One region of the Pseudoalteromonas sp. AOP31-A2-14 genome, then DNA from elsewhere that is predicted to be linked to it. Evidence: predicted binding sites of a transcription regulator. Region 1 holds the regulator's gene; the other holds the start of a gene.

What was found. Region 1 encodes sigma-54, which starts transcription at its own class of promoters, with help from an activator protein. Its sites were predicted from a motif close to GTTGGCACGNNNNTNGNNT; they were not measured.
Region 2: the regulator sigma-54 is predicted to act here: its motif matches at 2,438-2,456, upstream of ACT3S9_RS00885 (YggN family protein).

What each region holds. Positions count from the first base shown of each region.
Region 1 covers NZ_JBQSXI010000001.1:458,651-464,821, forward strand. Annotated here, with positions in the region: gene rapZ (RNase adapter RapZ) at 1-662, opposite strand, end outside; gene ACT3S9_RS02110 (PTS sugar transporter subunit IIA) at 675-1,124, opposite strand; gene hpf (ribosome hibernation promoting factor) at 1,129-1,416, opposite strand; gene ACT3S9_RS02120 (RNA polymerase factor sigma-54) at 1,445-2,938, opposite strand; gene lptB (LPS export ABC transporter ATP-binding protein) at 3,000-3,725, opposite strand; gene lptA (lipopolysaccharide transport periplasmic protein LptA) at 3,722-4,246, opposite strand; gene lptC (LPS export ABC transporter periplasmic protein LptC) at 4,236-4,790, opposite strand; gene kdsC (3-deoxy-manno-octulosonate-8-phosphatase KdsC) at 4,787-5,338, opposite strand; gene ACT3S9_RS02145 (KpsF/GutQ family sugar-phosphate isomerase) at 5,338-6,171, opposite strand, start outside.
Region 2 covers NZ_JBQSXI010000001.1:198,983-205,153, forward strand. Annotated here, with positions in the region: gene istA (IS21 family transposase) at 1-124, shown strand, start outside; gene istB (IS21-like element helper ATPase IstB) at 139-894, shown strand; gene ACT3S9_RS00885 (YggN family protein) at 1,583-2,389, opposite strand; gene ACT3S9_RS00890 (PA3496 family putative envelope integrity protein) at 2,788-2,976, shown strand; gene ACT3S9_RS00895 (IS1 family transposase) at 3,036-3,737, opposite strand; gene ACT3S9_RS00900 (glutathione peroxidase) at 3,825-4,313, opposite strand; gene ACT3S9_RS00905 (LysR family transcriptional regulator) at 4,397-5,326, opposite strand; gene ACT3S9_RS00910 (iron-containing alcohol dehydrogenase) at 5,416-6,171, shown strand, end outside.

The sequences.
Region 1 (6,171 bases):
TGCCAGGTGAACTTTTGCACTATACTGTGACTTGCTAAATAATCCTTTACTGGTTGATCAAGTCCTGTCAGTGGCTTTAACTCAAGTTCCCAATGTGGGTTTGGTAAAAATCGTGCGTCAAATACGTAATCAGCTTGTTTAGGAATTCCATGTTTAAAGCCAAATGATTCAAAAGTTATGATTAATTTTTTGTCTTTTTTGCCGAGAATTTTTTCACGAATTGATTCAGCCAGCTGGTGGACACTTAAATCGGTGGTATCAATAATAAAATCAGCATGAGTGATCAGTACATCCAGCAATATTTTTTCTTGTTTTATCGCTAAATCAAGCGGTAAAGAGTCAATCGATAATGGATGCAGGCGACGAGTCTCAGAAAAACGTTTTATCAGTGTTTGCTCGTCGCTGTCTAAATAAAATAAAGTTGGTTTTGCAAATCCAGGTAGGTATTCGAGTATATCGTTAAATTCTTTTTGTTCTTTAGGCAGGTTTCTAACGTCGATGCTAACAGCTATTTTGTCGTAATTGTCTGATACACTTCGTACTAGAGACGGTAATAGGTTAACTGGAATATTATCTACGCAGTAATAGTCTAAGTCTTCTAATACTCGTAGCGCAACGGACTTCCCTGAGCCTGAGCGGCCGCTGACGATAATTAACTCCATTACTAGTCTCCTTTATTGTGCATCAATTACATTAAATAAATCTTGGTCCGTTTTTGCGCTACGTAATTGTTTGCAAAACTCTTTATTGTTTAGTTTATCAGCAATGGCGGCTAGCGTCTTTAAGTGCAGCTCACTATCACCGTCAGGGACGATGAGTGCGACAAATATATCAACAGGGCGATTATCGATAGCATCAAAATTAATGGGTGATTTACTCACTAGCACAAGCGCTAAAGGACTATCAATACCATTCATTCGGCCATGAGGAATAGCAATACCTTTACCTATACCTGTACTCCCCAACTTTTCGCGAGTCAACAGCGCATTAAGTATATCTTGCTGGACTAAATGCGGTAACTGCTCGTGGGCTAGCTGGCTTATGAATTCAATAATGCGTTTTTTGCTATTAAAAAGGACCGCAGCTTTACTGCAGTCCTGACAAGTAAGTGAGCTTAATTTCATAGGATTAATGTCGAGCAATCTTCTCTTTGTGTTTGATTACTTGGCGGTCTAGTTTATTTATAAGTCCGTCAATCGCGGCGTACATGTCTTGGTGCTGTGTCGAAGCGAACAACTCCGCGCCACTGACATGTAAAGTGGCTTCTGCTTTTTGCTTTAGTTTTACTACATCAAGAATGACATGCACATTGTTTATATGATCAAAGTGCCTTTCTAGCTTCGCAAATTTACTATTTACATAGTCTCTTAATGAATCAGTAATATCTACATGGCGACCCGTTAAATTTAATTGCATAAGCATTTTCCTTCTGTGTGTTAACGCCTTAAATCAAACTTTTTCTTTGGTTCGATGGTGGAATAGCAAGCGACTCGCGGTATTTTGCAATGGTGCGTCTAGCCACTTTTATTCCTTGCTCTGCCAATATATCTGCTATTTTGCTATCACTCAACGGTTTCGCTGAGTTTTCTGCGCTGACTAGCTTTTTGATCAGAGCACGAATAGCTGTTGATGAGCATTCCCCCCCATTTTCGGTGCTTACATGACTTGAAAAAAAGTATTTCAACTCAAAAATACCGCGTGGAGTATGCATATATTTTTGCGTAGTTACTCGCGAAATTGTTGACTCATGCATTTCCACCATTTCAGCTACATCATTTAAAACCATTGGGCGCATAGCTTCGGGTCCATGTTCAAAAAAACCTTGTTGTTGCTGCACAATGCAGTTAGTTACTTTTAATAAAGTATCGTTACGGCTTTCTAAGCTTTTAATAAACCATTTGGCTTCTTGCAGATGAGAGCGAATGAACTGGCTGTCACTGCTTGATTTAACAGAGCGAGACATTGCCGCATACTGGCTGTTTACACGAATTTTTGGCATGCTGTCGGGGTTAAGCTCAACTATCCAGCGGCCTTTTATTTTCTTCACTGACACATCAGGAATAACGTACTCAGATTCTTCACGCACAATGGTATCAGCCGGCTTGGGATTGAGACTGTGAATGAGCGTCATAACCTCTTTAAGCTCGTCTTCTTTAAGCTTAGTCTTTTTCATTAAAGTACGGTAATCACGACTGGCTAATAAATCGATATGATCAGTTAGAACCTTTTTTGTCTCGCTAATCCAAGGGGTTGCGGGATCAAATTGATTTAGTTGAATACATAGGCATTCAGGTAAGCTGCGTGCGCCGATGCCGATTGGGTCAAAAAGTTGAATTCTCTTTAACACAGCTTGTATTTCATCAAGTTCTATTTCTTCTTCGCCGCCTTGATTCAAGCTTTCTAATAAGTCTTCACAACTAACGGTTAAAATACCTGATTCATCGATGCCTTCAACAATAGCTAAAGCGATCGCCTCATCAGTGGGACTAAATGGCGTTAACTGTAGTTGCCACATTAAATATTCGTGCAGTGTTTCTGTTGATGCACCTTGATAAATAGATTCATCTTCAGGCATTGGCCCTGATGACGAATTAGGGGCTGCACTCATGTACTCATCCCACGTAACGTCCATTGCCATTTCGTCACTCACGGTTTCTTTAGTTAATGCTTCTGAGCTTTCTTGTTCGTATTCGCTTGAGGTTTCGTCTGGCGAAGCGCTAACCGTGACATCATCTGTATCTTGCTTTTGTTCATTTTTACCAGCATTTTCGTCACTAAAATTTTGTTCTTCAACCTCAAGTAATGGGTTGCTATCTAGCGCTTCTTGTATTTCTTGCTGGAGATCCAATGTACTAAGTTGCAGCAGGCGTATCGCTTGTTGCAGCTGTGGTGTCATTGTAAGTTGCTGGCCCATGCGCAGCTGTAATGATTGCCTCATGTATCTCTAACAATCCTTTTTAAAATGTTGTCATAATTAATACTAGCAGATGCTAGTCGATTTAGAGTCTAAACTGTTCACCTAGGTAAACATCGCGCACTGTTTTATTATTTAATACGTTTTCAGGAGTGCCAGATGCAATTAGCTCCCCATGAGAAACAATGTAGGCTTTTTCACAAACATCAAGGGTTTCTCGTACATTGTGATCAGTAATAAGTACGCCTATACCTCGGTTTTTAAGGTGTTCAATAATCTTCTTTATATCTAACACTGAAATAGGGTCAACACCAGCAAAAGGCTCATCTAAAAGAATAAATTTAGGATTGGCTGCTAATGCGCGAGCTATTTCTACCCGGCGGCGTTCACCACCAGACAATGCCATGCCTTGGCTATCACGAATGTGTTGAATACTTAGTTCGTCAAGTAATTCATTTAGTACCTCTTCGCGTTCAGTCTTTTTTAGTTCTTTACGAGTTTCTAAAATTGCCATTAAATTTTGGTAAACGGTGAGTTTACGAAAAATTGATGATTCTTGTGGTAAATAGCCAATTCCTAAGCGTGCGCGGCTGTGCATTGGTAGTAGCGTTATGTCTTGCTCATCAATAGTAATACGCCCTTTATCACTTGGAACTAAACCAACAATCATATAAAAAGTGGTGGTTTTACCCGCACCATTTGGGCCAAGTAAGCCAACAATACTACCTGCACTGACTTCAAGACCGACATTTTTTACGACTTCGCGGCCTTTATAGCTTTTTGCTAAAAATTCTGCTTTTAAAGTGCTCATGGTTGGCCTTTTTCGTTATCTTTTTTGCTGTTTATAGGCACTAAAATGGTGTGTACTCGGTCGTCAGAGTTTTCATCTTTTTCGGCGCTAATAAGCTGTTGCTGCATATCGTAGGTGATGCTTTTAGCATTAATTTCTTGTCCTGCCTGAGTCACTTTAGCATCACCAACTAGGGTCAAAAAGCGTTTTGCTACGTCGTAACGTACTTCATTGGCGCTGGCGCTCATTACAGTGCCATCGGTTTGCTTTTCTTCAAAGTAGGCAGGCTTGCCTGTTGCGATTAACAATTGTTTATTTTCGCCTAAATCGCCGCGTTTATGAACCTCAAGGCGATCGGCTGTAATATGACGATTACCATGAATTACTTCGACATTTTTTTCAAAAATCCCCACATTTTCTTTAAGTTGTGCTTGCTGCTTATCGGCACTAATTGATACTTGATCTGCAGGCGGCGTGGCTGCGATTGTTGAAAAAGCGATGAATAGGCTTGGTAATAGTATTTTAGTTAGTTTATTGGTCATAATATATGGTTCGCGTATGGTTGATAAGTTCTATCACTTCGGCTTTTAAATCGGCTTCGAGGCCGCGGCCAGTGATCTTTAAATTCGGACCGATTAATTCTACCGGCTGCGCTGAACGCATGGTTTGTGCTTCGATATTTACTTCAATGTTGTCGGCGTTAATATTTTCAATCATAGCATTACTAGTTAAATTTTTAGCCACAACATCACCGTCTAAAATAAGGGTGTTGTTTTCGTATAACGTGGCTTCTTTAGCGTTTATTCGCCAAGTCTGTTGCTCGTTATATATTGTAAATATAGGCTGTTCAAAGTAAGTAAAGCCAAGCTTTCGGTAAAGCTCCATTTTTGTCGCTGTGACTTTATGGCTTATTTTACCTTGTTCATCATAAGCTGTTTGCTTAAGGGCAACTGCTACATAATCAGGCTTAGCGATGATTCTTTCTTGTTTATTTTGATTGTCTAGAGGTTGATTAAAGTACGGATACCATAACCAAACCATAGTCGCTACAAATAAAATAGATAGAATTATACGCGTGCTACTCATGAGCTTGTGCCTGTGCTTGTTAGCGGTTTATTATTAACTAACATCAGTAAGTCGGTTAATTCACGCACTGCACCAAACCCACCTGGTAGCATAGTTGTATAATGAGCAAGGTGCTTTATAAGTGGGTGCGCATCATTTACCGCTACCGCAAAGCCAACTTGTTCCATTACAGGTAAGTCAGGGCCATCGTCGCCGATATAAGCGATTTGGTCATCATTGAGCTTTAAATTATTTTTAAGCTCTTGATAGCTTAGTAACTTATCCTCTTGGCCTTGGTAAATATGTTGTACGGTTAGGCTAGTCATGCGCTGCTGAACTATCTGTGAATGACGCCCGGTGATCACAGCAACCTCAAAGCCACTATTAATAAGCGCTTTAATGCCAAAACCATCTTTGGTGTTAAATGCTTTTAATTCTTCGCCTTGGTTACCTAAATAGATGCGACCATCTGAAAATACGCCATCAATATCACAAATCAGCATTTTTATTTTTTTTGCGCGTTGCTCTACGTCGTGGCTTAGAGGCTGGTATAAATCAGAAAATTGCATTATAAAACTCCAGCTTTAAGTAAATCTTGCATGTTTAACGCGCCAATAGGGCGGTTGTTATCATCAACTACAATTAAACCATTGATGCGTTGACGTTCCATTATATTTAGTGCTTCAGCAGCTAGCAATTGTGCTTTGGCGGTTGTACACGAACGGGTCATTACTTCAGTGATTGGGGTGCCATGAATATCAATACGTTGCTCTAAAATACGGCGTAAATCACCATCAGTAAATAACCCTGCTAATGAGCCTTGGTTATCGACAATGGCTGTCATGCCAAGGCCTTTTGCCGACATTTCAATTAATGCGTCTTTAATGGTTTGCTTATCAGTGATAATAGGCACTTGCTCATTGGCATGCATCACATCGTTTAAGCACAGTAGTAAGCGCTTACCTAGGCTGCCGCCAGGGTGTGAAAGTGCAAAATCATCAGCGGTAAAACCACGAGCTTCAAGCAGTGCAACTGCCATGGCATCGCCCATGGCAAGTGTGGCGGTGGTGCTGGCAGTTGGGGCTAATCCCAATGGACAGGCTTCCTCAGTAACTTTAATGCACACATGTGCATTAGCGAGGGTAGCCATAGTTGACTGCGGGTTTCCTGTCATGCTTATTACTTTTGCGCCAATACGTTTTAGTACCGGTATAATATTAAGTACTTCGCTGGTTTCACCTGAATTTGAAATGAGCATAACAACATCATTTGGGGTGATCATGCCTAAATCGCCATGACTGGCTTCACCAGGATGAACAAAAAAAGCTGGGGTCCCGGTACTGGCGAGTGTTGCTGCAATTTTATTGCCAATATGACCAGATTTACCCATGCCAATTACAAT
Region 2 (6,171 bases), 260 kb from region 1:
GTTAAAACATATCAAAGACATACTCAGTAGCAACCAAGATAAATTGCCGCGAACGCAAGAAGAGCCGTCGACGTTATTGCCACAATCCCATGAAAATATCCGTGGTCCTAAAAGCTTCCATTAAGGTAAGGAAATTCTATGTTAGAACAAACGATAACTCAGCTTCGTCAACTCAAACTCAGTGGTATGGCCAACGCCTTAGTGAGCCAAATGGAACAACCAAGTACTTATGAAGGGTTGTCCTTCGATGAGCGACTACAACTGCTAGCAGACAGTGAAGCCCAAGACCGAGAGAGCCGAAAACAACAACGCTTACTTAAAGCGGCAAAACTTAAATTAGCCGCTAACGCCAGAGACATAGATTATCATCACCCGCGAGGTCTCAATCAATCGATGATGGCATCGCTACTGCAATGTGATTGGCTGAATAAATCACAAAACTTACTCATCACAGGCCCTTGCGGTAGCGGTAAAACCTATATCACTTGTGCGCTTGCGCATACAGGATGCATGAAAGGCTACAGCGTTAAATATTACCGACTCTCAAGGTTGATGCTTGCGCTGACACAAGCCAAAGCAGATGGCACTTACAGTCGAATGTTACAGTCACTCGCTAAGATCGACTTACTCGTTTTAGATGATTGGGGGCTTGAGCCACTTAAAGCGGCACAACGAAATGACTTAATGGAGATCATGGATGATAGGCACGGCAGTTCATCAACCGCCATCATCAGTCAATTACCCACCGAAGAATGGCATCAATCCATCGGCGATAATACCTTAGCCGATGCCATTTTAGATCGACTAATGCACAATGCTCATCGGATAAAATTAAAGGGGGAGTCTATGAGAAAAATTCAATCTAAAATTGACCATCGTGAACACTTAGGTTAAAAATGTCATGAACCCAATGCGTGGAATTTAAGTGTTCACGATAAAACCGGAATCGGTGTTCACCATCACCGGAATACGCAAATGTGATAGAGACCATTGCTGAGCTTTGGTAATTTGCGTCCAATAAAGTAATTTAAGCCAAAATTGCAAAGTGCCAGTAAGCCATGATCGTGAACTGAATTATGCATCGGTAACTTTTTACTTAATACCAATATCCAGGTTAGTACAATTGCTATATAACGCTGCGCTTTTCATACGTTGTGCCTTTAACCGTTGAGTTTAGAATCCTAGCTATCGTGTTGATTGGATTATAGCGGGTAAATTTGCAGCTCAAGTACGACGTTAAAAGTGTGCTTTGAATTGTTCGGCGCCGTGTATTAATCCGTGGACCTTGTATGAATTTATTGCCAGTGGTGAGTATGACCGTTATTTAGGCTGATTTAGGCCCAGAGTACGGTACAGTAAAACTTTTTCATTTAGCACTTTTTGTGGGTATAAGTATTACGCTAGGGGTTATTTTCTGTGGGAAAGAAGTACCGTAGTTGCTTTAGAATAAGCTTTGGCTTGCCATGGGGTGAGAGCGTTTAGAGGTGGTTTTTTATACTTTGGCAGAATTAACTCAGCAAGCTAAAAGTAAAAAAGCAGCAAGTGGAATTAAGCCATTTGCTGCAAAAGGGATATCAAAACTTTACTGTTTAGAGGTGTTTTGCTTGTAGCTAAACAATGAGTAGCTTTTTAACTCAGGAAGCAGCGTTACAAGTTGCTGCTCTTGCTCTGCAATAACCGAAAAGTTACTGCATAACGTATCTGCGCGTTTTTCTAAACGTTTAGCCTGCTGCTCTACTTTGGTTTCTATTGCTGTGCCCATGTTTTCCATGCGTTGTTCAAAGCTTTTCATGTCGCCACCTGAGTCCATCATTTGTGAGCCTACCGCCATTAAAATACTACCCATGGACTGGCTGATTGCAGATTCAACCGCAGCTGATATTTGCTCTTCAAAATCTGATTCAAAGTTTTCACCAAATTTTTGAAAGCTTTGCTGGCCCATCACAAAATCATCTTGCTGGTAAAAAGTATCGTTTACTTCAGTTTCAATATCAGCCATTAACTTGTCGATACTATCAAGCTCTTCAATATTAAATGCTTGAGCGACTTCATTAATTGCAACACCTGCAATTTTTACGCTTTCTAGGGCTATATCAGCAACTTCGGGTAATTGGCTACGCAGGCTTTGCGAGTAATCGTTGATTGCTTGGCGCTGCTCACTATTAAGTGTAATACTTTGATCATCGATATAAAGTTGGTTGTCATTAACAATTTTCATGGTGTGATTATCACTGGTGAAGATCTCTAACTCGTTAGGCTTAATACGCACGTCATTATGAAACTCAACGTCGCACTGCTCACCATTAAAAGAAATATTATTATCATGATCGTTATGCGCCATTACAGAAGTCGTAATGAGTAATGAGCTAATTAACAGTAACTTTTTCATGTTATTTTCCATCTTATTTGAAATAATAATTCGTTATTATGTAGTTATTATCAAGCTTAATGCCAATTGTATTTTGTATTTATAAACAAGGAGTTAACGTTTTACGATGAACTTTATGTAAAGCCTTTTATTAAAAATAAACTAATAGTTAGTCAATTTGACTAATAAATCCTGGGTAATAAAATTTTTTTATCGTTTCGATAAAAAAGTCTCACTTTCTAAAATTCAAATTTAGCGCTATTTATTCACATTAATGACATAGAAGCTATTTAAGGTAGCAATATGGCTTTATTTTAATGCGCCTTCATAGTCTGGATAGCCGCATTAAATTTATTTAATCTACCAGCTTTTGTCGCAATGAGCGTTTGGTTGGTTTCAAGCATTTTATGGAGTGGGTTGTGAGTAAGACATTTAGTTACGATGCGCTAGATGATGATTTTGTTGAAGACGAGTACGAAATGGTCGGGCGCAATCAACATGACAAGAAAAAGCAAAAAGTGAAAAAAAAGTTGGAAGACTACCTGGAGCAAAAACGCTTGCGTAAAAGTATAGGTGATGATGACTTTGATGAGTACTTAAACGACTAAAAGTAAAGAGGCCTAATGCCTCTTTATTGTTTGGTGGTGTTCTAAAAAGTATGCTGGCATCAGACGTAGCCATAATTGATGTAAAAGAACACCAAATCAAACACTTTAAAATGATTATCAAGCTTTTTTGAGAAGCAACAAGTCTTTCTAACCGCTCGTCTTAATCGGTGTCTAAGGCGACAGTTATTACCCTCTATACCTATGGTATGCTGTTTGCCAACCTGTTTGTGATCACCTTTAAAGGCGGTTTTAAAGCTATCCCAGTTGTCCATACTGATAGAGCCATAGCTTACTTTAAGTTGCTTTAAACGTGCTCTTAGCTTCTTAGCTGTTTTTAAGTCACGTTTGCCCCAGACATAAGCGACAATCTCATTAGTAGCACGGTCATAAGCGTAGATGAGCCAGACTTTACGCTTCTTGCGATACACGTAAGTCCAGAACTCATCAACCTCTAAGCGTTCATAGTAGCGCTTCTTAGGCGCGATCTTATAAACAGATGAGCCTATGGTGCCCAATACTTTACCGATACTGACTGAGGCTATAATAGCTATGTCTCTAACACCGCAACCTCTCACCGTCATTAGCCGTATGATGTCTTCTATTTTAGAGTGACAGCCCTTATAAGTTAAGGCATGGTCACCAATGAATTGACGTTTGCAGTCCTTGCATTGGTAGTTCTGCTTGCCATAGCTTTTTATGCCGTTTTTCTTTAAACTGGGACTGTGACAGTCGGGGCAGCTGATATCTATTTGTGTCTTCATAACCTCAAATATATCATCTTGCTTTGGCTGTCACCCTCCTTTATTTCTTCAGCATACTTTCTGACACACCACCTATTGTTTTAATGCTTACGACTTATTTTTAAGCGCCTTAACAATCGCACTTTCAATTTGCTGTGGCTTGGTAAAAGGCACAAAACGCTGAATTGCCTGGCCATCTGAACCAATTAAAAACTTGGTGAAATTCCATTTTATTTTGCGAGTAAATAGCCCCGGAAGTTGTGACTTCAAATGGCGAAAAATTGCGTGAGCATGCTCGCCGTTTACATCAACCTTATTCATCACCGTAAAATCTACACCATAGTTAATTAAACAGCCTTTAGCTATTTCATCTGCATTACCGGGCTCTTGCTTACCAAATTGGTTACAAGGAAAAGCCAGCACCACTAAACCCAGCTCAGCATATTTTTTATGTAGTGTTTGTAGCCCTTCATATTGCTTAGTAAAGCCGCACTCACTGGCGGTATTGACTATTAATACGACTTTATTTTTTAGATCGCTAAATTCGTAGGGTTGGCCTTGCAAGGTCATCGTTGAAAGTTGATAAAAGTCATTCATGTTGGCTCAATAATTATTATTGTTATTTGCGTCAATATTAACTTGAGTACTGAGTTATGCAAAGCCGAACTTTTAATAATCCCTTACATTTCACTGCTAAAACTTTTTAGTAAATACTCTATCAGTAGCCTAACCCGATACGGCATTAAGTCTTTACGCGGGTAAACCAACCATGAGGCGTTATCAGTTACTTGAAATTCTTCTAAAATAGTAAGTAGCTGGCCAGTTGCTACATATTCATCAACAATATCAGCTGCTAAGTGAGCAATACCAAGCCCTGCTAAAGTGGCGCCTAGCAGTGCTCTAGGGTGGCTGCTACGCCAGTTACCCGTTACTTTTACTTCTTGCACCTCGTTATTTACATTAAAGCGCCAGCGGTTACCCATGGCAATTAGGCAATTATGTTGCTGTAGTTGTATTGGCTGTGTGGGAGTTGAGTTATGTTTTAAATAAGTAGGGCTGGCCACTAAGGTCATAAAACGTGGACAAAGGGGGCGAGCAATTAAATTAGAGTCTTGCATGCGGCCAAAGCGAATGGCTAAATCAAAACCCTCTTCGACTAAATCAACATTGCGGTTGTTAAAGTCAATTTCAATTTCTACTTCAGGGTAGTCTGTAACAAATTCGGCTATTTTAGGCGCTACCTGTGCAGCCATAAATTCACCAGCACCTGAAATACGAATAAGCCCTTTAGGTTTTCTTTGCTCACCTTGCAGTTGATTGTTGGCATCAATCAACTCTTGTTTGATGGCTTTTAGTTTTACCGCGTATTCGCGACCTGTATCCGTTAGGTTTATTTTACGCGTAGTGCGCTGAAATAAAATTGAGCCAAGGCGCGCCTCTAATTGTTGAACTTGACGGCTAATGTGGGAGGTAGACACATCCATCTTTTTTGCGGCTTGTGTAAAGCTGCCGTATTCAACCACGTGTAAAAATTCATCGAGTCCTTGCCACATAGGAATATTTCCAATATAGATATAATTATTACTTATATCATTCATTGTTGCATACATGCAAAGGAGATTACCTGCTGAACCACTTCTTTTTAGAAATTAAGGACCTACAATATACTGCATATTAATGACACAATGATGGATAAAAAATGCTAAATTTTAGTTTTTCAAACCCGACGAAAATTCACTTCGGCGAACAACAAATTGCAGAAATTAAACAAGAAATACCTAAAAACTCAAAAGTACTTGTTACTTACGGTGGCGGCAGCATTAAAAAAAATGGCATCTATGAGCAAGTCAGCGATGCACTAAGTGAGCATCAATGGTTTGAATTTGCAGGTATTGAACCAAACCCAAGCTACCAAACGTGTATGAAGGCCGTTGCATTAGTTAAAGAAAAGCAGATTGATTATATTCTAGCAGTGGGCGGTGGCTCGGTTATTGACGGTAGTAAGTTCATTGCTGCTGCGGCTAACTTTGATGGTGAGCCGTGGGATATTTTAGCCAAGGGTGCTGAAATTAAATCTGCGATTGCATTGGGTGTCGTACTAACTTTGCCAGCAACAGGTTCAGAATCAAACAAAATGAGCGTGATATCTAACCTTGAAACTGACTCTAAATTGCCATTTGGCAGCCCCTTTGTGCAGCCACAATTTGCAGTGCTTGATCCGGCTGTTACTTACTCATTACCTAAACGCCAAGTAGCCAACGGTATTGTTGATGCGTTTGTGCATACTATGGAGCAGTACTTAACTTATGATGTTGGCGGTAAGCTGCAAGACCGCTTCGCAGAAGGTATTTTAATGACCTTAATAGAAGAAGGTCCTAAAACATTTAGCGAGCCAGATAACTATCAAGTGCGCGCCAATGTTATGTGGTCAGCAACTATGGCGCTCAATGGTTTA